Regions from separate parts of the Stenotrophomonas sp. T8 genome, predicted to be linked through region 3. Evidence: predicted binding sites of a transcription regulator. Region 3 holds the regulator's gene; each other region holds the start of a gene.
What was found. The regulator FliA, encoded in region 3, starts transcription of late flagellar genes. The targets are predictions, from matches to a motif close to TAAAGTTTNNCNNNCNNNGGCCGATAA.

Region 1: a site for FliA is predicted at 1,429-1,455, ahead of ACSDHM_RS13660 (methyl-accepting chemotaxis protein). Genes of this name have one in related genera too.
Region 2: a site for FliA is predicted at 1,705-1,731, ahead of ACSDHM_RS16205 (methyl-accepting chemotaxis protein). Genes of this name have one in related genera too.

What each region holds. Positions count from the first base shown of each region.
Region 1 covers NZ_CP195329.1:2,911,937-2,915,209, forward strand. The annotation lists gene ACSDHM_RS13660 (methyl-accepting chemotaxis protein) at 1-1,399, opposite strand, end outside; gene ACSDHM_RS13665 (L,D-transpeptidase family protein) at 1,633-2,595, shown strand; gene ACSDHM_RS13670 (M23 family metallopeptidase) at 2,600-3,273, shown strand, end outside; gene ACSDHM_RS13675 (hypothetical protein) at 3,210-3,273, opposite strand, start outside.
Region 2 covers NZ_CP195329.1:3,510,126-3,513,398, reverse strand. The annotation lists gene ACSDHM_RS16215 (S41 family peptidase) at 1-646, shown strand, start outside; gene ACSDHM_RS16210 (NAD-dependent epimerase/dehydratase family protein) at 745-1,638, shown strand; gene ACSDHM_RS16205 (methyl-accepting chemotaxis protein) at 1,850-3,273, shown strand, end outside.
Region 3 covers NZ_CP195329.1:1,736,601-1,739,873, reverse strand. The annotation lists gene flhF (flagellar biosynthesis protein FlhF) at 1-39, shown strand, start outside; gene ACSDHM_RS08200 (MinD/ParA family ATP-binding protein) at 26-913, shown strand; gene ACSDHM_RS08195 (RNA polymerase sigma factor FliA) at 910-1,653, shown strand; gene cheY (chemotaxis response regulator CheY) at 1,711-2,103, shown strand; gene ACSDHM_RS08185 (protein phosphatase CheZ) at 2,103-2,708, shown strand; gene ACSDHM_RS08180 (chemotaxis protein CheA) at 2,711-3,273, shown strand, end outside.

The sequences.
Region 1 (3,273 bases), 1.2 Mb from region 3:
CGTTGTTGCCGGCGGCCAGTTCCTGGGCCGCGTTGTTGATGCTGTCGGCAGCCACTTGGATGCCGCGGACAATGCCGGTCAGCTGCGCGGTGGTGGTGTTGGCATCGTCGCGCATGCGCGCAAACACGCCGTCGTACTCGCCCTCCATGCGTGCGGTCAGGTCGCCATGCGAGATCGCGCGCAGCACGTCGGAAACATCGGCGATGCTGGCCTGCGAACTGGCCATCATGCCGTTGAGGTGCTCGACCATCGTCTTGAACTGGTACTGGAACGCAGCGGCATCGCCACGCATGCTGAAATCGCCGGCGCGTGCGGCGCGGGCCAGTTCATCGATCTGCGCGTTGATCGCCATCAGGCTCTGCTTCACCGCTGCCAGGGTGCGGGTCAGCGTGCCCTTCTCGCCCGGGTAGTCCGGCAGGTCGCGGCTGAGGTCACCCATGGCGTAACGCTGCATCACCTCGGCCATCAGCAGTTCCACCTGCACGTGTGACTCCACCAGGCTGTTGGTGGCCTGCACCATGCGGCCGAAATCACCGGGGAACGCACTGGCGTCCATGCGATAGCGGATTGCACCGGCCTCGTGCTGCTCGGCCATCTGCAACTGCGCGCCGATCGCCGCCTGCACACTCTGGCGCACGCTGGCCATCGCCTCGCCCAGCTGGGTCAGCTCGTCGCGGCCACCGAGGCGGAACTCCTGGTCCAGCTGTCCCTTGGACAGGCGCTCGGCCAGGTTCACCGCGCGCGCCAGCGGACCGGTCAGGCTGCGGCCGATCATCACCGAGGCACCGATGCCCACCAGCAGCGCGACGCCGCCCAGCACCAGCAGCTGCAGCAGGCTGCGCTCGCCCAGGCGGATGGCCTCGGCGGCTGCCTCACGGCTTTCCTTCTCTTCGAAATCCACGCCATCGGACAGTGCCTTGTTCCAGCCGTTGGCCGCTTCCTGCACCGGGCCCAGGGTCAGTGCCACGGCACCCGGGTAGTCGCCCTGCTCCATCAGTTCGCTGGTCTGCTTGTTGAGCGGGCGCGCGATGGCACGCTTGGCCGCGATGGTTTCCGCGATGGCCTTGCCCTCCGCATCGCCTGGCAGCGCCTGGTAGGCGGCCCAGCTGGCCTCATAGCGCTTGACCAGATCGGCAATGCGCTTCTCATCGCTGCCGCGGTCTTCGCCCTGGCGGATCAGCATTTCGCGCCGCACCACCATCATCTGGTTGTTGGCGTCGAGCATCTGCGACAACAGGCGCACCTTGGCCACGCTGACGTCGACCACCTGCTGCATCGCGCGCTTCTGCACGACGCTGGCGGTGGCGCCGGTGGCCACTACGGCGGCAACCAGCAGCAGCAACAGGCCAAAGCCCAGCCCAAGACGCCAGGCAACCCTGACGTTCCTCAAGTAGTTCATGGGGGTATCCAAAACGGGGGGATGTGGGCTTATCGGCGGCACGGCAGGCAATCTTGATCGCCGCCCATCGACGGCGTCGGCCACCGTTCACCTTGGTGAGTCCCCGTCCCAGCGGCACCTGCCGGTGCCAGCCGGCCGCAATGACATGCCTGCTCATGCGGGTATCAGATCCCTTTCACGGCGGTTCCGCACCGTCTGCGGGCAAGGTGGCGGCGTACCTGCTGGAGATCCCAATGCGCTCATCTGTGTCCCGATCCACCCTGCTCGCAATCTCGCTGCTGGCGTCGCCGGCCTTCGCGCAGGTGCCGCCGCCCAACCTGCCCGCCCCCATTGCCGAGAAGGCTGGCCCGGACACCGCAGTGCGCTCCGCACTGCATGCCCAGGTGCTGCTGGATCGTGCGAACTTCTCTCCGGGCCAGATTGATGGTGAGGTAGGCAGCAACCAGCGGCGGGCGGTGTCAGGCTTCCAGGCGGCGCACGGGCTGACCGTAACGGGTGAGCTGGACGACGCCACCTGGAAGGCTCTGCAGGCCGATACGATCACGCCGCTGGCCAGCTACACGCTGACTGCTGAGGATGTCGTCGGCCCGTTCCAGCCGATACCGAAAGGACCCGCCGCCCAGGCCAAGCTGAAATCGCTGGGCTACGGTAGTGTGGAAGAAGCCCTGGGCGAGCGCTTCCACGCGTCGCCAGAGCTGATGAAGATGCTCAATCCCGGCGTGGATCTGACCAGGGCTGGCAACCGTATCCAGGTCCCCAACATCGCCCCGGCCGCATTGCCGAAGGCCGCCAGGATCGTGGTCGACAAATCCGACTCCACGCTGCAGCTACTGGACGCACAGGGCAAGCTGATCGCGCAGGTGCCGGTGTCGTCCGGCAGCCAGCACGACCCGTTGCCGATCGGCGAATGGAAGATCCTGGGTGTATACCGCGACCCGCCGTTCCACTACAACCCGAAGCTGTTCTGGGATGCCCGAAAAGGTGAAAAGAAGGCCACGCTGCCGCCCGGCCCGAACAATCCGGTCGGCCGGGTCTGGATCGATCTGTCCAAGCCGCATTACGGCCTGCATGGCACGCCTGAACCCGGCCACGTGGGCAAGACCGAGTCGCATGGCTGCGTACGCATGACCAACTGGGATGCGCTGCGCGTGGCCGACGCAGTAGACACCTCGGTGCCTGTCGTGATGCAGGAGTGAGTCGATGCGTCTTCCGCAACTGATTGTGCTCGGTGTTCTGCTGGGATTGGGTGCAGGTTGGCGGCTGCACCGCGATATGGATGAGCCGGTGGCCGAAGCGCTGCCGGAAGCGCCATCGACGGTGGCCGCCGCGCCGGTGACGGAACCGGTAGCGCCAGGTGCAACAGCCCCACCCGCCTCCACTGCGCCGCCGGCCGCGCAGGCTCCGGATGCCCCGTCCGGCCTGCTGCTGCCGGTGCAGGGCATCCTGTTCTCGCAGCTGCGCGATACCTTCACCGATGCACGCAGCGAGGGCCGCGTACACGATGCCATCGACATCATGGCCGATGCAGGTACGCCGGTGCTGGCGGTGGCCGATGGCACGGTGGAGAAACTGTTCGACAGTGAGCGCGGCGGGCTGACGATCTACCAGTTCGAGCCCAGCAGGCGCTGGTGCTACTACTACGCGCACCTGCAACGCTACGCCGATGGCCTGGCCGAGAAGCAGGTGATCAGGCGCGGCGAGGTGATCGGCTACGTCGGCAGCACGGGCAACGCCAGCGCCGAGGCCCCACACCTGCATTTCGAGGTGCATGTGCTGGGGCCGGAGAAGCAGTGGTGGAAGGGAGAGTCGATCAATCCCTATCCGCTGCTGAAGTCGGCAGCGATGATGCCCGGCGCTGCCAGCGTCGCAATGCC
Region 2 (3,273 bases), 1.8 Mb from region 3:
CGGCCAGGACGATTGGTTGATGGCCTGGCGCGCCGATGCCCGCGGCAATGGTGCCGGCGTGCGCGAGGTGCGGGTGATGGAGGGCAACATTGGCTACCTGCGCCTGAGTACCTTCTATCCGCTGGATCTGGCGCGCCCGAAGTTCGCTGCGGCCCTTGCCCTGCTGGCCGACACCGATGGCCTGGTGCTGGATCTGCGCCAGAACGGGGGCGGCGACGATGCAAGTGCCGACCTGCTGGTACGCACGCTGCTGGACGCGAAGATCGACGCGGTGCAGCAGCTGGACCAGCGCGGCCGGCGCACGCCGGTCCCGCTGCCGCCTGCCAGCCTGCCTGCGTACCTGAAACCGCTGGTGGTGCTGATCGACCGCCGCACCGGTTCGGCGGCCGAGTTCGTCGCCTATTCGCTGCAGGCACTGGGCCGTGCGCGGATTGTCGGTACGCGCAGTGGCGGTGCCGCGCATATGTTTGGTGATCCTGTGCTGCTGCCCGATGGCTATCAGATCAGTATTCCCGACCGGCAACCCATCAATCTGCGCACCGGTGGAAACTGGGAACGTACTGGCGTGAGGCCTGATGTGGCCGGCGGCGACGATCCGCTGTTCATCGCGCGGCAACTGCTGGCGCCTGCGAAGTCGTCAAGATGAACGCACGATTGCATGGCTGTCCTATCGCGGATGCGCGATTGCATGCCTAGAATCGAAGCATCCCGGTAGTTCCCGGGCGCTTCGAGTGAATGGACTCAATGAAGATTCTGTTGACCGGCAGTTCCGGCCGCATCGGGCGCGCGATCTTCGGTGCGTTGGCGGCTGCCCACGAAGTGGTGGGGCTGGACCGCAGTCCGTTTGCCACCACGCGCATCATTGCCGATGTCAGCGATCGGCAGGCCGTCGCGCGCGCGGTGCAGGGCGTGGATGCGGTCATCCATACCGCGGCCCTGCATGCCCCGCATGTCGGCCTGGTGCCGGATGCGGTGTTCCAGCAGATCAACGTGGAGGCCACCGCACACCTGCTGCAGGCGGCACGCGAAGCCGGTGCACGGCGCTTCGTGCTGACCAGCACCACTGCGTTGTATGGCCATGCCGTGGTGGCCGGTGGCTGCCGTTGGATCGACGAAGACACCGAGCCGCTGCCGCGCACGATCTACCACCGTACCAAGCTGCAGGCAGAGACCCTGGCCGAAGCCGCCGCCACGCCGGGCTTCAGCGTTCGCGTGCTGCGCATGGGCCGGTGTTTCCCGGAACCGCCCGAACGGATGGCGATGTTCCGCCTGCATCGCGGCATCGACGCCCGCGATGTGGCCAGCGCACATGCTGCACTGCTGCTCGACGAAGGCGCCCGGTTCGCGCGCTACCTCGCCTGTGCCCCGACGCCGTTCCGGCGCGAGGACTGCCTGGAGCTGGCCACCCACCCGCGTAGCGTGCTGGCCCGTCGCGCGCCACAGCTGCTGGCCGAATTCGAACGCCGTGGCTGGCCGCTGCCATTGAGCATCGACCGTGTCTACGACAGTGCCCGCCTGCGCGGCGCGCTGGGCTGGAAACCGTGCTTCGGGCCCGACGACGTGCTTCAGCAGTATGCCGTCGGCAGCATCGAGGTACTGCCGCGGGCACAGTGGATCAAGGACCGCGTGGCCGAGTGAGGGCATCGCAGAGGGGGAGCGTTGAGCCGACCCTGAGCGGATTCAGGAATGTGCAGGCCGACCGCCTCAACCTCGTTGGCGGGCGGCCGCTAACCCAGTGCGCTTCCAGCGCCGGGCGCGCCCCGGCGGCCGGTGGCCTGCGCGACGGATCGCGCGCCTGCGCGGTGCCCTCGTGGTGCCGGTCGTCCTGAACTTCCTTGCGGACCCTCCCATGTCTTCTTCCCGCTCTGCCGCTGCCCAACGCCCGGGCAGCATCGCCCACAAGTTGATGCTGGGCACCGCCGTGATCGCGCTGCTGTGCTTCGGCCTGACCGCCTTCCTGATCTACCGGCAGGCCAGCGCCAGTCTGATCAGCGCCTCGCGCCAGACCATGACCAGCGAGGCCAACGCTGAGGCGCGCCAGGTGGCGGCTGATCTGGGCACGGCTTTCGCCAGCAATGACGCCATGGTCGAGGCCGTGCTGGCCCAGCGTGCCCGTGGTGACATACCCGACCGCGCCAGCCTGGCGGCGGTGCTCGGCGAACAGCTGCGTGCTCATCCTCAATGGCTGGGCAAGAGCACCATGTGGGAGGCCGATGCCTTCGACGGCAAGGATGCGGAGTTCGTCAATTCCGAAGCACACGATGCCACCGGCCGCTACATGAGCTACTGGGCCTGGCAAGACGGCAAACCGCAGCAGTCGGTGATGACCGACTACACCGAAACTGCCAGCGGTTCCGGTGACTGGTACATGGTGCCCAGCCGCGACAAGCTGCCCAAGGTCAGCGAACCTTACGCCTATGACATCGCCGGCCAGAAGGTGCTCATGAGCACCCTGAGCACGCCGATCATCGAGAACGGCAGATTCCTGGGCGTGTTCACCGTCGACTTCTCGCTGGCAGCGCTGCAGAAGCACCTGTCAACGCTGAAGCCGATGGGGGCTGGCCGCGTCGAACTGCTGTCGCCCAAGGGCGTGGTGCTGGCCTCGGCCAATGCCGCCGAGATCGGCAAGCCGCGCAACGATGCCCTGACCCGCAGCATGCTGGCCGACATCGCCGCCGACCGTCCGTTCGAGGCCTTCAGCCCCGACGCGGCCGGCAACGTACGCGTGTATGTGCCGCTGCGCGTGGGCGACGCCCCGCAACGCTTCGCGCTGGGCGTGGTGATGCCGCATGCGGTGATCGTGTCTGAGGCACGCCAGCTGCTGTGGCTGACCCTGCTGGTCGGCGTGATCGCCGCGCTGACCCTCAGCGCCGGCGTCTACGTGCTGCTGCGCCGCCTGGCGATCCGCCCGTTGGCCGAAGCGGTACGCGTGGCCGGTGATGTCGCCGCCGGCAAGCTGGACAGCACGCTGCCGGCGCGCAGCAACGACGAAGTGGGGCGCCTGCTGGACGCAATGCAGGGCATGCGTGGGCAGTTGCAGTCGGTGATGGCTGCGCAGGCCGAAATGGCGCGCCGGCACGATGCCGGTGAACTCAGCTATCGCATGGATGCTGCGGCCTTCCCGGGCGAGTACGGCCGCATGGTGGCCGACAGCAACCAGCTGGTGGCCTCCAGCAATGCGGTCACCCAGCGCCTGGTTGAAGTGATGCAGCGCTATGCCGTGGGCGACCTCAGCGTGGACATGGAAGTGCTGCCGGGCGAGAAGGCGGTGTT
Region 3 (3,273 bases):
ATGCCCTGCAACCCGGAGTTGAACCATGCCGTCGCGTGAGTACGCCAAGCTGACCAAGACCTTCCCGCTGTCGGCCACCCGCAGCGAGCCGCTCGGCCCTGTGCGCACCATCGCCGTGACCGGCGGCAAGGGCGGCGTGGGCAAGACCAACGTGTCGGCCAACCTGGCCGTGGCGCTGGCCGGCATGGGCAAGCGCACGCTGCTGCTGGACGCCGACCTCGGCCTGGCCAACATCGACGTGATCCTGGGCTTGAACCCCACCTATACGCTGGCCGACCTGGTTGCCGGCCGCTGCTCGCTGGACGACGTCATCGTCGAAGGCCCGAACGGCGTGCTGGTGGTCCCGGCCGCGTCCGGCCGCCGGCACATGGCCGAGCTGGCCCCGGCCGAGCACGTCGGCCTGGTCAACGTGTTCTCCGAGCTGGAACGCGAGCTGGACATCATGGTGGTGGACACCGCCGCAGGCATCACCGACGGCGTGCTGACCTTCTGCCAGGCCGCGCAGGACACCGTGGTGGTGGTTTGTGACGAGCCGGCTTCAATCACCGACGCCTACGCGCTGATCAAGGTGCTCTCGCGCGAACGTGGCGTGGACCGCGTCCAGGTGGTGGCCAACATGGTGCGCGACCCCAACGAGGGCCGCGTACTGTACGAGAAGCTGACCCGCGTCTGCGAGAAGTTCCTCGCCGATGTCTCGCTGAACTATCTGGGCTGCGTGCCGCAGGATGACTGGCTGCGCCTGTCGGTGCAGCGCCAGCAGCCGGTGGTGAAGGCCTACCCGTCCAGCCCGTCCGCACTGGCCATCACCGAGATCGCGCGCCGCACGGCCCGCTGGCAGGCGCCCACCGAACCACGCGGCGGCGTCGAGTTCTTCCTCGAACGCATCCTCAAGCAGCGCGGGGTGGCGGCATGAAAGGCGCGGCCCAGTACAGGGAAGTCCAGCGCTCGGCGGCCAACGACGTCATCGCCCAGCACTCGGACCTGGTGCGGCGCATCGCCCACCATCTGGCCGCGCGCCTGCCGGCCAGCGTCGAAGTCGACGACCTGATCCAGGCGGGCATGATGGGCCTGATCGAGGCTTCGCGCAGCTACGACGCCGACCAGGGCGCCTCGTTCGAGACCTATGCCTCGATCCGTATCCGTGGCTCGATGATCGACGAGATCCGCCGTGGCGACTGGGTGCCGCGCTCGGTGCACCGCCGTGCACGCGATGCTGCGGCCACCATCCGCCGCCTGGAACAGAGCAGCGGCCGAGCCGCCAGCGCCACCGAAGTGGCCGCCGCGATGGAGATGCCACTGCCCGAGTACCTGCGCCTGATGGAAGACGCCGCGCGTGGCCAGGTGCTGAGCCTGGAGTCGCGCATCGAGGACCAGGGCGAGCTGGACACGGTCGCCCAGGGTGGCCCGACCCCGCAGCAGGTGCTGGAGCGCAGCGAGTTCGGCCGCGAGCTGGGCAAGGCCATCGGCCATCTGCCCGAGCGCGAACAGCTGGTGCTCTCGCTCTACTACGAGCAGGAACTCAATCTGAAGGAGATCGGCGCGGTGCTCGGCGTGAGCGAGTCGCGGGTCTGCCAGATCCACGGCCAGGCGGTGCTGCGCCTGCGCGGCCGGCTGAAGGTATTCGAGGCCGTCGACGCCGGCCTCGAAGAATGAACATCCCCGAGGCAGCTGCCCCCGGCCGCCCGGAATGAACAACAAAGGAACTCTGCTTTGAACAAGAACATGCGCATCCTGATCGTGGACGACTTCTCGACCATGCGTCGCATCGTCAAGAACCTGCTGGGCGATCTGGGCTTCACCAACACCGCCGAAGCCGAGGACGGGCATGCCGCGCTGTCGCTGCTGCAGAGCCAGCCGTTCGATTTCGTGGTCACCGACTGGAATATGCCGGTCATGACCGGCATCGAGCTGCTCAAGGCGATCCGTGCCGACGCCAAGCTGAAGACCCTGCCGGTGCTGATGGTCACCGCCGAAGCCAAGCGCGAGCAGATCATCGAAGCGGCCCAGAACGGGGTGAACGGCTACATCATCAAGCCGTTCACCGCGCAGACGCTGGAAGAGAAGCTCGGCAAGATCTTCGAACGCCTGGCGGCCAGCGCCTGATGGACACCACGGTCGACAAGAATGCCCTCGCCCTGCGCCTGCAGGAAGCACTGGACGCACTGGAGTCCGGTGACGAAACCGCCTGGCGGCAACGCATCGACGGACTGGTCGCGCTGCGCACGCAGCCGATGATGAGCGGCCTCTCGCGGCTGGCCCGCGAGCTCGGGCAGGCCCTGGGTGAACTGCCGACCGTGCCCAGCGAGGCCGGCGAACTGGACGATGCCTGCGCACGCCTGGACCACGTGGTGGCGATGACCGAACAGGCGACGCACCGCACCCTGGACCTGGCCGAGGAATGCCGCAGCCTGACCGAACAGCTGCGCGCCGAAGGCCTGCAGCCCGGCCAGGATGCACAGCTCGAGCGCATCCGCCACAACCTCACCGAGATCGCCCTGACCCAGAGCTACCAGGACCTGACCGGGCAGATCATCCGTCGCGTGGTCGGCATCGTCCGCCGCGTGCACGAGGGCTTCGGCGCGCTCGGCCTGCCGCCGGAACAGCATCGCACCGATCCGGAACTGGCCGGGCCGGCACTGAAGGGACTGGACCGCCACGCGGTCTCGCAGAACGACGCCGACGACCTGCTGTCGGACCTGGGGCTGTAAGCATGAGCGCGGTATCCGACGACATCACTGCCGATTTCATCATCGAGGCGCAGGAAATCCTGGATCGCCTGGGCGAACAGCTGGTGTCGCTGGAGCAGGCACCACAGGACACCGAGCAGCTCAACGCGGTGTTCCGGGGCTACCACACGCTCAAGGGCGGCGCCGGCTTCCTCGGCGTCACCGCCATGGTCGAGTTGTGCCACGCCGCCGAAGAAGCGCTGGGCATCGCGCGCGCGGGCCAGGCCGTGCTGCAGGCCCATCACTTCGATGCCGCCCAGCAATCGCTGGACTACCTGCAAGCGATGCTGGATGCAGTTTCCTCCGGCACCGAGCCGGGCTATGCGCCGCCGGAGCTGATCGCCCAGTTCGACATGCATGGCGGTGCCGTGGCTGCACCCGCCGCCGCAACAGCTCCCGCTGCGGGTGGCAGCGACCTGATCACCGACGACGAGTTCGAGGCCCTGCTCGACCAGCTGCACGGCGGCAACGCACCGACTGCGGTCGCGCCGGCAAAGAAGGCTGACGACGGCCTGATCAGCGAAGACGAGTTCGAAGCCCTGCTCGA